Regions from separate parts of the Paenibacillus sp. strain BS8-2 genome, predicted to be linked through region 1. Evidence: a T-box and tRNA genes for the amino acid it is inferred to sense, from the RefSeq annotation. Region 1 holds a T-box; the other holds one or more tRNA genes.

What was found. The T-box of region 1 lies ahead of ACX1C1_RS25035 (valine--tRNA ligase). A T-box ahead of a tRNA ligase gene usually reads a tRNA of that ligase, here a tRNA-Val.
Region 2: it encodes a tRNA-Val, which carries the amino acid that the T-box ahead of ACX1C1_RS25035 (valine--tRNA ligase) is inferred to sense. The anticodon was not compared.

What each region holds. Positions count from the first base shown of each region.
Region 1 is NZ_CM137010.1:5,786,686-5,793,954, reverse strand. Features, by position in the region: gene ACX1C1_RS25045 (RluA family pseudouridine synthase) at 1-497, shown strand, start outside; gene ACX1C1_RS25040 (LysM peptidoglycan-binding domain-containing protein) at 604-1,980, shown strand; T-box leader at 2,317-2,567, shown strand; gene ACX1C1_RS25035 (valine--tRNA ligase) at 2,662-5,304, shown strand; gene ACX1C1_RS25030 (bifunctional folylpolyglutamate synthase/dihydrofolate synthase) at 5,339-6,724, shown strand; gene murC (UDP-N-acetylmuramate--L-alanine ligase) at 6,732-7,269, shown strand, end outside.
Region 2 is NZ_CM137010.1:5,167,933-5,175,201, forward strand. Features, by position in the region: gene ACX1C1_RS22600 (M55 family metallopeptidase) at 1-477, opposite strand, end outside; gene ACX1C1_RS22605 (creatininase family protein) at 614-1,366, opposite strand; gene ACX1C1_RS22610 (M20 metallopeptidase family protein) at 1,369-2,562, opposite strand; tRNA gene ACX1C1_RS22615 (tRNA-Val) at 2,940-3,012, opposite strand; gene ACX1C1_RS22620 (S-layer homology domain-containing protein) at 3,155-4,138, shown strand; tRNA gene ACX1C1_RS22625 (tRNA-Leu) at 4,749-4,834, opposite strand; tRNA gene ACX1C1_RS22630 (tRNA-Ile) at 4,862-4,938, opposite strand; tRNA gene ACX1C1_RS22635 (tRNA-Met) at 4,972-5,048, opposite strand; gene ACX1C1_RS22640 (hypothetical protein) at 5,158-5,328, opposite strand; gene ACX1C1_RS22645 (2'-5' RNA ligase family protein) at 5,488-6,003, shown strand; gene ACX1C1_RS22650 (ABC transporter substrate-binding protein) at 6,091-7,269, opposite strand, start outside.

The DNA of each region.
Region 1 (7,269 bases):
TTCATCGGCTGGATGATGATACGTCTGGTCCTGTGTTGTACTCCAAAAACGATCTGGCACAGCAACGCCTAGACGAAGCAATGAGAGAGAAGGAGATTGACCGCATCTATATTGCCGCTGTTCATGGCAGGCTGCAAGGCGGCAGCGGGACAATCGATGCCCCAATCGGCAAGGACCGCCATCATAAGTCGCGACGTCGTGTTACGCCAGGCGGTGATACAGCGATATCGCATTATGAGCGAATCTTTGCTTCGGATCCATATTCCATTGCGAGAGTAGAGCTGGAGACAGGCAGAACGCATCAGATTCGTGTTCATATGAGCCATATTGGGCATCCATTGCTAGGAGATATCCAATATGGCGGCAGACGGACGGACGAGCTAGGGCATCAAGCACTGCATGGTGAGCTGCTGATCTTCCCGCACCCGCTGACTGGCTTGAGGATAGAGGTACGTTCCGCTTGGCCGATATGGCTGACGAAACTTTATAATAGGTAGTCCGTCTTTGAAAATGACAGTCATGCTCCCGCTTGTTGGACCATATAGATAAGTAGTGTATGTGCCATTAGACCAAGCATTAAGGATGAGAAGGGAGGACTTTGGCGTGTCGAATCAAAATAACGGATTGCGATTTGACGTGTATGAACGCGTTCATCTGCCTGATGATGTCGCGGCGATAGACGAGTTGGAGGAGATTGAGTTAGTTCCCCGCATTCAGGTGATCGATCAGGGAGATCACGCTGTCCTAAAGGGGCAGTTGCTGCTTAGCGGGGTCTACCGGAGTCAGAATGCGATCGTGGGACCTCTTACGCTCGAGCATTGGATTCCTGTGGAAATTTCGTTGCCAATGAACCGTGTTACGAGGCTGGATGACATCTCCATCGAGATCGATAACTTCGATGTGGATCTGATCTCCGCACGCACGCTCAATGTTACAGGCGTGTTGTCGCTGAGAGGCATCACTGTCGATTCCGTAGAGGAACAAATCCAGTCATGGCAAGAGGAGCCGTTCACAGCAACGCATGAACGGGAAGCGGAGAATGAGGAATTGCCAGAGAACTTTGGGCAGCAAGCTCAGCCGTATGCGACGGATGCGTTCGGCAACATTGTGCAGGGTGGATATGGGGCCGTTCCTCAATTCTGGTCGCCGCCACAGCCGCAACAGCCGCAGCAGGATTACACAGGACGTGATCTGTCTCCGCCACAGTTTCAAGCAGAGCAGGACGAGCAGAGCTACATAGCGGAGGCCTCGGCAATCGAAAGCGGGGGAGATGCTCGCGAGATTACAATCGCATCGCAGCAGTCCGGAAGCGATAGCTGGCTGCAGTGGAGCGCCCTAGCCGAATCGGGTCAGAAGCAGGCTCAGTCTAATGCGGAGGTGCCGGCATCCGGCTCCCAGCCGTGGTCATCCGAAATCCAATACTCGGCGCCAGGGGAGCAAGGTATTGTACGCCCCGAAGAGGAGGCTGCGCTTCAGTCAACCGAGGAGAACTACGCAACTGCTGGCGAAGAGATCCGAATCGAGCAGCAGGAAGAAGAAGTTCTCAACGTTGCGATCGAGCAAGAGCAGCAGGAGCAGATATCCCGGAAGCCGGAGGAGGTCCAGATTGCGTTTTCGGGTAAATCAGCAACCGGCAGCGACAATGGGCAGCCTGAAGTCGGTTACCGTGCGATCTTGCAATCCAGCCGGCGCGAGCAGGCGCTGAGAGAAGCTGCTGAACAAGTGAATCAGGAGCAGCAAGAGGCTCAGAACAGCTCGAGGGCGACCGCCATCGAAGAGGAGATCGAGTGGAAGAAGTTATTCCTCAGTAACCAGCCTGAGCATAACGAGTTCCGTAAGATAAGAATGTGCATTGTTCAGAAGGAAGAGACGCTGGAGCAAATTGCCGTTCGATACAGCCTGAATCCAAGGGAAATCTTGAATTTTAATAGGCTGCATGAGTCGGCTGTTGAAGAAGGGCAGTTATTATACATCCCTTAACGATACGGAAAAAGCGGATAGCCGACCATTCATAGACAGTATGAATGGTGCGGATGAAGCGTCTCGCTGAATACAAGGCATCCGTGAAGGACGTCCTCAGGACTTTCTTCTAAAATGCTATATTCGTTAAACCGATAGAAGTTGTCTCTGGTGGTCGAATTGCGACCTGAACGAGGCAGCTTCTTTTGTTGTTGGCCGATTGCGAGCGCTTGAATATAGGCTTGCCATGTCTTAGCTTGGATCTATTGTCCCAATATGGCGCCTAATGTTGACTCTGTTCGTTAACAAATGTATGATAGAGCATATGTATGTATAGAAGTGATGGATATCTTTATACGAAAGACATTGAAGGGGAGTAGTACGCAGTATACCTTCAGAGAGCAGAATCGTTACGCTGAGAGGTTCTGCAGGATCGGACTGCATACGAGTCGCCCCGGAGTCACCCAGCTTAAAGCGGAGCCGATGAGGAATTGTCGTGTTTTCTTGCCCAGGTGGGGTCGGTCGCAGCCGTTATCTGCTCCAAGTGCCGTATGTCTAGACATACGGAACAAAGGTGGTACCACGGAAGATAACCTTTCGTCCTTTACGGGCGAGAGGTTTTTTTGATTTTTTTTTGGAATGGTGAGGGTCAACTCACGATGGAGATTGATACGCGCAGAAGAATGAATGGGAGATGAAACAATGTCTGACATGGAGAACAAATCAGCAATGCCTACGACGTACGACCCCAAATCGGCGGAGCAGAAATGGTACTCGTACTGGGTGGAAGGCAATTATTTTCAAGCGGGAAAGAGACCCGAAGCAGATCCATATACGATTGTCATTCCTCCTCCTAACGTAACGGGGATGCTGCATATCGGTCATGCGCTCGACTTCACGCTGCAAGATATACTGATTCGCACGAAACGGATGCAAGGCTACGATGCATTGTGGCTTCCGGGGACGGACCATGCTGGAATCGCGACACAAACAAAGGTGGAACAGAAGCTGCGCGAGCAAGGCATTACGCGTCATGATCTGGGCCGGGAAGCGTTCCTCGAGAAGGTATGGGAGTGGAAGGACCAGTACGCGGACACGATTCGCTCGCAATGGGCGAAGATGGGTTTGTCATTAGACTACTCCAGAGAACGATTCACGCTTGACGAAGGTTTGTCCAAGGCTGTTCGCGAAGTGTTCGTGCGTCTTTATGAAAAAGGATTGATCTACCGCGGCAAAAAAATCATTAACTGGGATCCGGCCGCTCGTACGGCGTTGTCGGATATCGAGGTTGAATATAAAGAGCTTAACGGTCATTTGTATCATTTGCGCTATCCGCTTAAGGATGGATCGGGTCATATCACCGTTGCAACGACAAGACCGGAAACGATGCTCGGCGATTCAGCGGTTGCGGTACATCCTGAAGACGAGCGATATGCTCATCTGATTGGATCGATGATTGTGTTGCCGGTAATCGGCAGAGAAATTCCGATTATTGCGGACGAGTACGTTGAGAAGGACTTTGGTTCTGGCGCGGTTAAGATTACTCCGGCGCATGATCCTAACGACTTCGAGGTAGGTGAGCGCCACAGCCTGCAACAAATTACGGTAATGGATGAATCCGGCGTCATGAATGCGGAAGCGGGTCCATACCAAGGCCTGGACCGATTCGATTGTCGCAAGCAGCTTGTAAAGGATCTGCAAGAGCAAGGCGTATGTGTCCTGATTGAGGATCATGTGCATCAGGTTGGTCATAGTGAACGCAGCGGCGCGGTAGTCGAGCCGTATCTGTCGACGCAATGGTTCGTGGCGATGAAACCGCTCGCGGAAGCTGCAATTGCTGCCCAGAAGTCCGGCAAAGGCGTACAATTCGTACCGGAGCGCTTCGAGAAAACATATCTGAACTGGATCGAGAATGTACGCGACTGGTGTATTTCCCGTCAGCTCTGGTGGGGTCACCGGATCCCGGCTTGGTACGATGATGCGACAGGCGAGATCAACGTTTCTCGCGAGGATATGCAAGGCGACCATCTTCGTCAGGATAACGATGTGCTTGACACATGGTTCAGCTCCGCTTTATGGCCGTTCTCAACGCTTGGTTGGCCGGACCAAACCAATGACTTGAAACGTTATTACCCGACGGATGTTCTCGTAACGGGTTATGATATTATTTATTTCTGGGTGGCGCGCATGATCTTCACCGCCTTGGAATTCACGGACGAGATGCCGTTCAAGGACGTACTGATGCACGGTCTCGTACGCGACAAGGATGGACAAAAGATGTCCAAGTCGCTTGGTAACGGGGTAGACCCGCTGGAAGTGATTGAGCAGTATGGCGCCGATGCCATGCGTTTTATGATTTCGACGGGCAGCACGCCTGGGCAGGATCTCCGCTTCCGCTACGAGAAGGTAGAGCAAGCCCGCAACTTTGCCAACAAAATATGGAACGCATCACGATTCGCGCTTATGAATCTAGAAGGATTCACTGCTGCGGACATCAATATCGATGTGCAATTGGGAACAGCAGACCGCTGGATTCTGCATCGATTAAACGAGACGGCTCGAGATGTTACTCGATTAATCGACAGCTATGAGTTTGGCGAGACTGGCCGCGTTCTCTACAACTTCATCTGGGATGACCTATGTGACTGGTATATCGAATTCTCCAAGCTGAGCCTGAATGGGGCAGACGAGGCTGCGCGACGCGCGACGCAATCCGTCCTTGCTTATGTGCTGGATCGTACACAACGTTTGATTCATCCGTTCATGCCGTTTATCAGCGAAGAAATTTGGCAGCATCTGCCTCATGTTGGCGAGACAATTACGCTGGCGGAATGGCCGATGTACGAGACGTCGCTTGAAGCTCCGGAAGCGGTCAAAGAGATGGAGCTGTTAATGGAGATGATCCGCTCCATTCGTAATATCCGTGCAGAAGTGAACGTGCCGATGAGCAAGAAGGTAGAGCTGTTGATCAAGCCTGCCGGCGAAGCCGAAGAAACGATTTTTACTCGCAACGAAGAGTTTATCAAACGGTTCTGCGGAACGTCGCTTCTTGAGATCGGACGGGATCTTGCCGCTCCGGACAAAGCGATGACCGCGATCGTGACGGGCGCCGAGCTATATCTACCGCTTGCAGGTTTGCTTGATATCGCGCAGGAAATCGCTCGTCTCGAGAAAGAGCTGAAGACGTTGATCGGCGAAGTTGAACGCGTCGAGAAGAAGCTTGGCAACGAAGGTTTCGTAGCGAAAGCGCCGGCGAAAGTAATTGAAGAAGAAAAAGCGAAGATGAACGACTACGCGGAGAAACGCGACAAGGTGCTTGCGCGGATCTCGGAACTGCGCGGTTAATCGCCGCGACCGCGGCAAGGAAGAAGGGTTAGGCATGACGGTTGAAGGAAACAACGGGACAGCGGCTGCTTCGCTGTCCTCCTACCGTGAAGCGGTAGAATGGATTACTGGGCTTATTCCTTTTGGCATTCGTCCGGGTCTAGAGCGAATTGAAGCGTTGATGGAGAGAGTAGGCAATCCGCATCGACGACTTAAGTTCATCCATGTAGCAGGCACAAATGGAAAGGGATCCACCTGTGCATATTTGACCAGCACGCTCATAGAAGGCGGGTATGACGTTGGTACGTTTACTTCGCCGTACATTACGAAATTTACGAACAGATTTCAATATAACGGTGTCGACATCGAAGAGGAAACACTGCTAAGGCTCGCCAATGACCTTCGCCCACATGTGGATGCAATAGCGGAGACGGAACTGGGTTCGCCCACGATGTTTGAGGTTTCTACGGCACTGGCGATCCTCTACTTTGCCAAAGTAACATTCCCCGATTATGTTGTATGGGAGACTGGGCTTGGTGGCAGGATGGATGTGACCAACATTGTTTATCCAGTTCTATCTATTATTACGAATATAGGCCATGATCATATGGATCGTCTGGGTGATTCTCTTGAAGCGGTTGCTGCAGAGAAAGCTGGCATTATTAAGCCGGGTGTTCCCATTGTCAGTGCGGCTACCCAGCCTGAAGTGATCGAAGTGCTTCGCCGGACGGCTGCTGAACGCAAATCGTCTTTCTATTTGATAGGTGAGCACTTCGAGGAGAAGCCACAGGATGTTCGCGAGGATGAGCAAACCTTCCGCTTCGAGGGTTTATTCCGTCATATCGAGCCGCTTACGATTACGCTCAATGGTTCGCATCAGCGCACCAACGCGGCGACGGCCGTAATGGGACTCGAAGTACTGCGTCAATACAATGCGCTGGTGCTGGATGATGAGGCGATGCGTGATGGCCTGCGCAAGACGGCCTGGCCGGGAAGGCTGGAGATGGTAAGCCGCAATCCTCGTATTGTGATTGACGGCGCACATAATCCGGAAGGTGCGGAGAGTCTTGCTGCTACGCTGAAATCGACGTACACATACAAGAAGCTGCATCTTATGATGGGGATGCTGGAGAATAAGAATCATCGGGAGACTTTGAAGCATATACTACCTATAGTGGATACGCTTATCTTGACCGAACCTGATTATCGCATGCGCATGGAAGCGCAGGACCTGGCTTTGATCGTCCAGGAAATGCGTCAGAGTATGCCCGAGCTTCCTCTTGCAGAAATCGTGATCGAAAAGAATTGGCAGCAAGCATTAAACAAATTACAGCAATTTACCGGGAACGAGGATCTCGGGGTCGTGACAGGAACGCTATATTTGATAGCGGACGTGCGCGCTTCCCTGCTATCTGGCTCGGCTGCTGAAAAAGGTTGGTGAACCGTCTTTGAACAGTGCAGAACACGTTCATTTCATCGGAATTGGCGGCTACGGAATGAGCGCGATCGCCCGCGTTATGTTGGAGATGGGGTATAAGGTAACTGGCTCGGACGTTGCTAGCCAAGAGTTAACGGAGAAGCTTGCCGCCAAAGGTGCGGATATTTTCATCGGGCATCAGCCCGAACATGTCAAGGGAGCGGATCTCGTCGTTTATTCGACGGCGCTAACTAGCGATAATGTAGAACGTAAAGCTGCAGAAGCGCTCAATATTCCCGTTCTGCATCGATCCCAAATGCTCGCAAGGCTGATGAATGCGGGCAAAGGTGTGGCTGTTGCTGGCGCGCATGGCAAAACAACAACCTCTTCGATGATCGCACTCGTCATGGAAACCTGTGGAATCGATCCTACTTACATTATCGGCGGCGAGATTGTTAACGTCGGCACCAATGCCAAAGCGGGCAAAGGCGAATACGTCGTTGCAGAAGCGGATGAAAGCGATGGTTCCTTCTTGCATTATCATCCGTCGATGGCGATTGTGACGAATA
Region 2 (7,269 bases), 620 kb from region 1:
GGTTTTGTCGTCGCCCGATACGAAAATAATCGGCACGTCGTGAACGCCGAATAGCAGCGCTTCGAACCCGATCTCGCCGATCGGCGTTCCGTTAAGCTCCAGCCCGAATATATCGGCAATGCTCCAAGAATGATCCAGGATCGCTCCTTCCGTGCCGGCCATGCCGTGATAACCGATCAGCAGCGCGCCGTCGAACGTGGAATCTAGCCCAAGAAAACGCGACGACATCGCCAGCGGACCGACAACGTACGAGGCGGCCGGATGCAGGCGGTCGAACAAAAAGTTGTATCCTAGCGCGTGGGCATCCTTGACAATAATCTCCTTGGCCCCCGCTTGGACCAGTCCCTCCACGACGGCGTTCACCTCATCCGTTAGCAGCTGCCTGGCTTCCTGATATAAGGCTTCTCCCCGCATGATCTGCTCCTTGTACGCGATTCCCGCAATTCCTTCCATATCGACGCTGACGTAAAATTTCACGAATATCATGCCCTCCCGCGGATCTGCCGTCATACATAGCGTGACACATAATAAGCTTACGAACCATTAGACAAAATTGTCTTAAGCCCGACGATTCTATCCAAAAACCCGAAACCGGAATGTGTGGCGCAAGACCTTAGTTCGTCTCGTCGGACCGCGTTTTCGAAGCGTCGATTCTGCAGCGCTCCTGCTCGAGCGCTTCCAAATAGGCAATCGAACTGTCCTCCATAAGGTCTAGCAGCCGCTTCCCCTTGTCGGCAGTCGCTTCCTGCGGAAAGCCCCAATAGCCGTCTTTGGTAATGTCGATGACGTCGAAATAATCCATATAATCCTGAGGAACCGATGTATGAGCCGTCTCGGGTACGATGTCCGCAACATGTTCCGGACAAAGATGAAGCATGATGGACGTTTCTTTCTCGCCGGCATGAAGGTCGTGCTGCACATGGTTCAGGATGTCGCCTTGGCGCGCACCCGCGATATTAGAAGGAATGAGAATCACGTCCATCTCCAAGCCGCGTTCTTCGTAATCCCGGTTCATCTGGCGAATAGTCGGCTTCAGGATCCAATTGCCTCCATGCCCGGTAAAAACAATCAAACGGCGGAAGCCCGAGTACCGAAGGGACTCCGCGATATCCCAAATGACCAGCGCAAGCGTATCCGACCGCAAATAGACGGTTCCCTTGCTCTCCCGATGTTCGATGGAGGACGAAATGCTTAGACAAGGAAGCAAGTAGCCATGTAGCCGCCTAGCCAATCGGGCAGCGATTTCTTGGGCGATAATCGCGTCCGTTCCCACCGGTAAGTGGCTGCCGTGTTGCTCGATCGCGCCGACAGGTAGAACGGCTAGCTCGCATTCCTTCTCCAGGAACTGCTTCCTTGTGTTATACATGTTCAGCAAGCGGAATCGTCCCCCTCTTCCAGGTAGCGGATCGCGATCGAGGCCAGCATGGCCGCTCCGAGCGGCATCGCGCTTTCATCCAGATCGAACGAAGGGTGATGCAATGGGTAAGCGGTTTCATCTCCGCTGCGGGTTCCGAGTCGAAACATGACGGCCGGCACCTGACGCGCGACGAACGAAAAATCTTCCCCGCCCATCGTCGGCTTGATCGTCTCATAGTGGCCTGTACCAAGCGTGTCTTCGCTCGTTCTCGCGAACAACTCGTACATCTCGCCATCGTTCACGACGATGGGATAGCCATCCCTCAGCTCCAGCTCATATCCGGCGCCGAATGCTTCAGTGACGCCTTTGACGATCGTCTCGATCCTTCCCCTCATCTGTTCGCGCAGCTCGGGATTCAATGTCCTTACCGTTCCCAGCAGCTCCGCTTCCGAAGCGATCGCATTAACCGCATGCCCTCCGTTCATCTTCCCGATCGTAACGACAACCGAATCCAGCGGATCGACTTGACGGCTTGCAACATGCTGCAGCGCCGTTATCACTTGCGCGGCGATCGCGATGGCATCGACCGTCTGGTGCGGACTTGCCGCATGTCCTCCACGGCCAATGATCTTGATTCGGAGCGATTGGGTAGCCGCCCAGGCTGGTCCCTTTGCCGCCGCGACGCGGCCGACCTTGAACATCGGTGAGACGTGAAGCGCCGCAGCGGCGTCGACTTTGGGCTCTTCGAGCAAGCCGTCCCGTATCATGGCGTTCGCGCCGGCTCCGCCTTCCTCGGCCGGTTGAAACATAAACTTGATGTTGCCCCTCTTCAACCCTCTATCCACCAGCAGCTTAGCCGCTCCCATCAGCATGGACGTGTGGGCGTCATGTCCGCATAGATGCGATTTGCCCTCCACCCTGGAACGGTATTCCACTTGCTTCGCATCCGGAATCGGCAGCGCATCCATATCCGCCCGAAGAAGGAACGTAGGTCCCGGAAGCTCGCCGCGTATAAGCCCGACGACTCCAGTGCCGCCAACTCCCGTGCGAACGTCGAGTCCTAAGTCGCGAAGATGCTCCGCAACGATGCCGGAGGTTCGCATCTCCTCATAACCTAATTCAGGATTCCGATGAAAGTCCCTTCTCCATTCGATCAGCTGGTCGGCTAACTGCTTGGCCGACGCCAACAATCCCTGTTCTTTCACTTGAACACCCCCATTATTTGTATTGTAAAGAGCCAGCCCCCATTCCGCACTATGGCTGTCTTTTCTTTTATAGGTCAATACGATACTAAACTCGTCTTGGGCGATTATGCATGGCTGCCTCAGATAATCATGAGAGTCCACCCCACAAAATGCTGCGACATGCTTCAAGCCAAAAAAAGCCACCTTCATTTGAAGGTGACTGTTAGCTAGCATATTCGTGACCTAATTGCCTGCTACCGTTGCGAAAGGGACACTCACTATTAATTGATAGACATTCGTATCAAATTCGTATTACAAGTATTTCATTTGCGATTGCTATCAGACCATTCCGGTTATAGAAAAAGAAAAAAGCCCTGATTTCTCAGGACTTTTCGGTATGATCTGTAGTGGGCTCGAACCACTGACCCCTACCCTGTCAAGATAGTGCTCTCCCAGCTGAGCTAACAGATCGAATTGAAGTGACAAGATATAATATATCAAATGTGGCAATGCTAGTCAATAGTTATTTTCGAAGCTCCCCTTGCAACATTTTGGTTAAACTTACCGTCAGTAAGGTTGCAGCTGCAATATGAATTCAAATCGAGGTGACCTGATGAAGAAGAAACCCCTGTTTATGATTGCGATCATTGCGATTCTCGTGTTTTCGCTAGGACAAACCGTCTTTGCTTTCTCCGATGTATCCAAAGATCCCAACGCCAACAAAATTAATGCCCTGAAGGAACAAGGTATACTTAGCGGCTTCGGTGACGGCTCCTATAAGCCAGGCGAATCGTTGAATTACGCTTCCGCTGTATCCATGATTGTAAAAGGTTTGAATCTAAATATCGATGATATCACTTTCATCCGAATGCCGTTAGCTAGCGACAACCACCCTAACCTTGAGGACGATGCGTGGTACTCGAAAGCGTTCGTCATTGCCGCACATTATGGATTAGATATCCCTAAAGATGTGAAAGCAACAGATCTAATAACAAAAGAACAATTTGCGCATCATCTATTCAAAGCCATGATGACGAAAGGCGAGTATGCCTTCATCGAAATCTACAAAATTGTTGAAGATGAGTCTGATGTGGATACGATGTATATGAACAGCATTCAGAAGCTTCTCATCATTGAAGTGGCGTCCGTTGACAAGGATCAAATGTTCTACCCTAAACAAGCGATCACTCGCGGCGTTGCGGCAGCATGGCTGCATGACGGTATCCAATACGTAAAGGAAGTGGCGCCCATCGAGCCGGAACCAGAGCTTCCAGCATATGATCTTAAGCTTAATGTAGAAACTGTAAATGCAGATATCAACAAAGTGACCGTAACCGCCCAACTGCCTAACCCTGGTTATGGTCTCAAGATTACTTCTATTACATTCGAAGGTGATCAAGCTATTCTAAACCTGGAAGTTCTGCTGCCAGACCCTGACAAAATGTATCCTCAAGTCATTAAAGAAGCTAAAGTGTCCACCTATGTGGATGCGAAGCTGAAACCAGTGCTTGCTGAGGCAATAGGCTCTTCTTTGCCAGGTTCTGCAGGCTCAGGATCATCTGGTTCATCAGATGGCAGTGTTAGCAGTAGCAAATAATCAACACCTTGCACATAATGCCCGATTGAGATACAAAGCAAATTGATTGATCAAAATAAAATCCTTCTCGATCGTGTGTACAGATGTACAATACGAACGTAGAAGGATTTTTATTATGCGATTAGAGTTGTAGGCTCATACTACTCTAATGATGTTCGTTCTCTCATCCCATGCAATATATTGTGCTTCGGCTAATGTACGAAGAGCCTGTACGATAATGGACTTTGATCCACCGAATAAACGCGCCAACCGATCTAGATCAACGCGTGCTGGATCATACCGGTATAACGTGTAAAAAATACTTAGTATCTTGATTGCCCTTTCATCCAACAATTCGATTCACCCCCATACCGATTTACATGCAAGGCGCCCTTATAAATGAATTCCCCACTTTAATTCCATTTGAAACATTTTCCATATGAGCAATTCTATTCGTTACTGTTACTCTTATTCAATTAGACGAAGCATCAAGACAAATTGTTGTAGCTCAGCCACGTCTAAATAGTGGAAATCATCACAAACAAAAACCCCCTTCAACAATCTGATTAGATCAGATCTACAAAGGAGGTTTTGTTCCATACTATGTAATTGCTTTAAAGTTTTAAAGAAGTGCCGAGGACGGGAATCGAACCCGTACGGTGGTCACCCACCGCAGGATTTTAAGTCCTGTGCGTCTGCCAGTTCCGCCACCCCGGCATGGTAATGGATGTGAGAGGTTTATAATGGTGGGCCCTGAGGGACTCGAACCCCCGACCAATCGGTTATGAGCCGACCGCTCTAACCAACTGAGCTAAGGGCCCTCGAAAGACGTTATTATAACGTAATAGTCGAGTTGGTTGCGGGGGCAGGATTTGAACCTGCGGCCTTCGGGTTATGAGCCCGACGAGCTACCGAGCTGCTCCACCCCGCGACGTTTAACCAATTGAAACTTCAACATCTTTAATGGCGACATCAATTAATATACTACAGGTGAACCTTACCAGTCAAGCATTATTTACTAAAAAATGAATTGAAAATGATTAAGGCAAAAAACGTACGCCATAGCGCCCTTTCCGTGATCGAAAGACTTCGACCTCCTTAGGGCATTCGTAGCCATAGATCCACCAGTCATTTTCCATTCGACGCACCAGACAGCCAGCTTGAAATTTCGTCTCATATAAACGCAGCCAATACACCCATTTGATTTTCATCGAAAATGTCCTCCCGCTTATTGACCCTATTATGACCTTAGATTACCCCAATTGCCAATAAACCATTGCGAACAAGCATACATAACTTTGGTTCTTAGCAGAATGGCTATTTGGGTATACTTATAGTAACGAACTTAATCCGAGAAGGAGCTGATGATCTTGTTGTACGGGATTTGTGTCTTCCCAGATAAAGCTATACAGGACGAAGCCAACAGCTGGCGCATACGCCATGATCCTCATTATTGCCATATTCCTGCCCATATGACCATTCGGGAAGCCGAAGAGTGGGATGATGACAAGCTGAAGCTTGCTGTCGATCAACTTGCCGAAGCTGCTGCTTCTCTTACTCCCTTTAAGGCGACATTTAACCGGGTATCCACTTTTTTCCCGGTTACGCCAACGCTCTATTTGGCCCTCGAGGACCCCACACCTGTCATTACACTTCACGAGACGGTCTGTACGGGCATCTTGCAGCAGCCGCTGCACAATTACGTCTACACGCCGCATATTACGATAGGCAGAAATATGGCGCCCGATGAGCTGCACGACCTATATGGGAATTTAAGAATGAAAGAGATCAAGCTCAGTACCTTTATCGACCGTATCCATCTGCTATATCAAACCGAGCAAGGCGGATGGACCGCATATCAGTCGTTTCAGCTTGGCCAAGAATAAACAAAAACCGTCTCACGCGCGCCAAGTAGAAAACAGCGCGTGTGGGACGGTTTTTTGAATAAAAGGAAATAGGAGATCTACTTGAAATTAATTAATAATGGCTTCAGCGGTATCCGTAACTACTTCTTCAACCGAAACCTCACCCATCGGTCTAGGGATGGCAATCCCACCGCCGTCTCCGCCCATCTCGGATTGACCTGCCAGTATCGCATTGCCACGTGTTTCCCATTCAGCTAACGCTGCTTTTGTTTCCATCGTGCCGTCGAGTACCTTCTGGAACATCTCATAGCCGATTTGACGCGCTTCCCAGACACCTGGTTTTTCACGATAGATTTTTTCTTCGTTCACCGAAGATGGCGGCAATGGTTTAAGTAATGTGAAGGCATCGATGTTATAGCTCATTCCGCCAACCGGCTTCAGGTACTCCTTGCGTGCGACTAGCTCGTAATTGCTTCTGGATTTCAGCTTCGCCCATTCTTTGCTGTTGGAAAACTTAATGAATTCCCAAGCGTCTTCTGCGTTTTGCGCCTTGTTGTTAATGGCCATCAACTGGCTTAGACTAATGTTGCCGCCAGCATCCACATTTGTTGGATGAGTAGGTACCGTTACAACGTCCCAGTCGATCATCTCATAATCTTTAATGCTAGCCGCATTATCGCTAAACTTCTTCAACTCGTTGACATAATACGATTCGCCGATCATCATGGCCACTTTGCCTTGTGCGAACAAATCGCCATAGAACGGATCTATGCCGCCGTTTTCATTGATTTTCTCGTACATTTTGGTAATAAACTCTTGATCCGGTACGATTTTTTCCTTATACAGACCCGAGATTGTGTCAAATACCTCTGCCCACTGATCGCTGTTCACAAGCATCTTCTCGCCAGTGTCATCCCAGGTTCTTAGCTGCAACGCCGTGCTGTAGTTCTGGACATCATTAAAGCCATCAGAGTTCCAGCGATTGAAAGAGAATCCAAAAGTACGGTCGACACCTTCGCCATTTGCAAGTTGACGCGCTTTGGCGAATACATCTGACCAGCTCATCTTGTCAGTTGGAGGTTCGATATTCATATCAGCGAATATCTTTTTGTTGTAATACAGTGCAGAGGACGTAAAGGTTGGTGTCAGCGCATAGATGCTGTTGTCCCCTGCGGCTTTAATGCCTTCTATGACAGTCGGCACATAATCCGTCAAATCAAACTTATCTTGCGCAATAAGAGGGTCCAAAGGGTTAAGCAGGTTGTCTTGCGTGAACCTTCTGAGCAG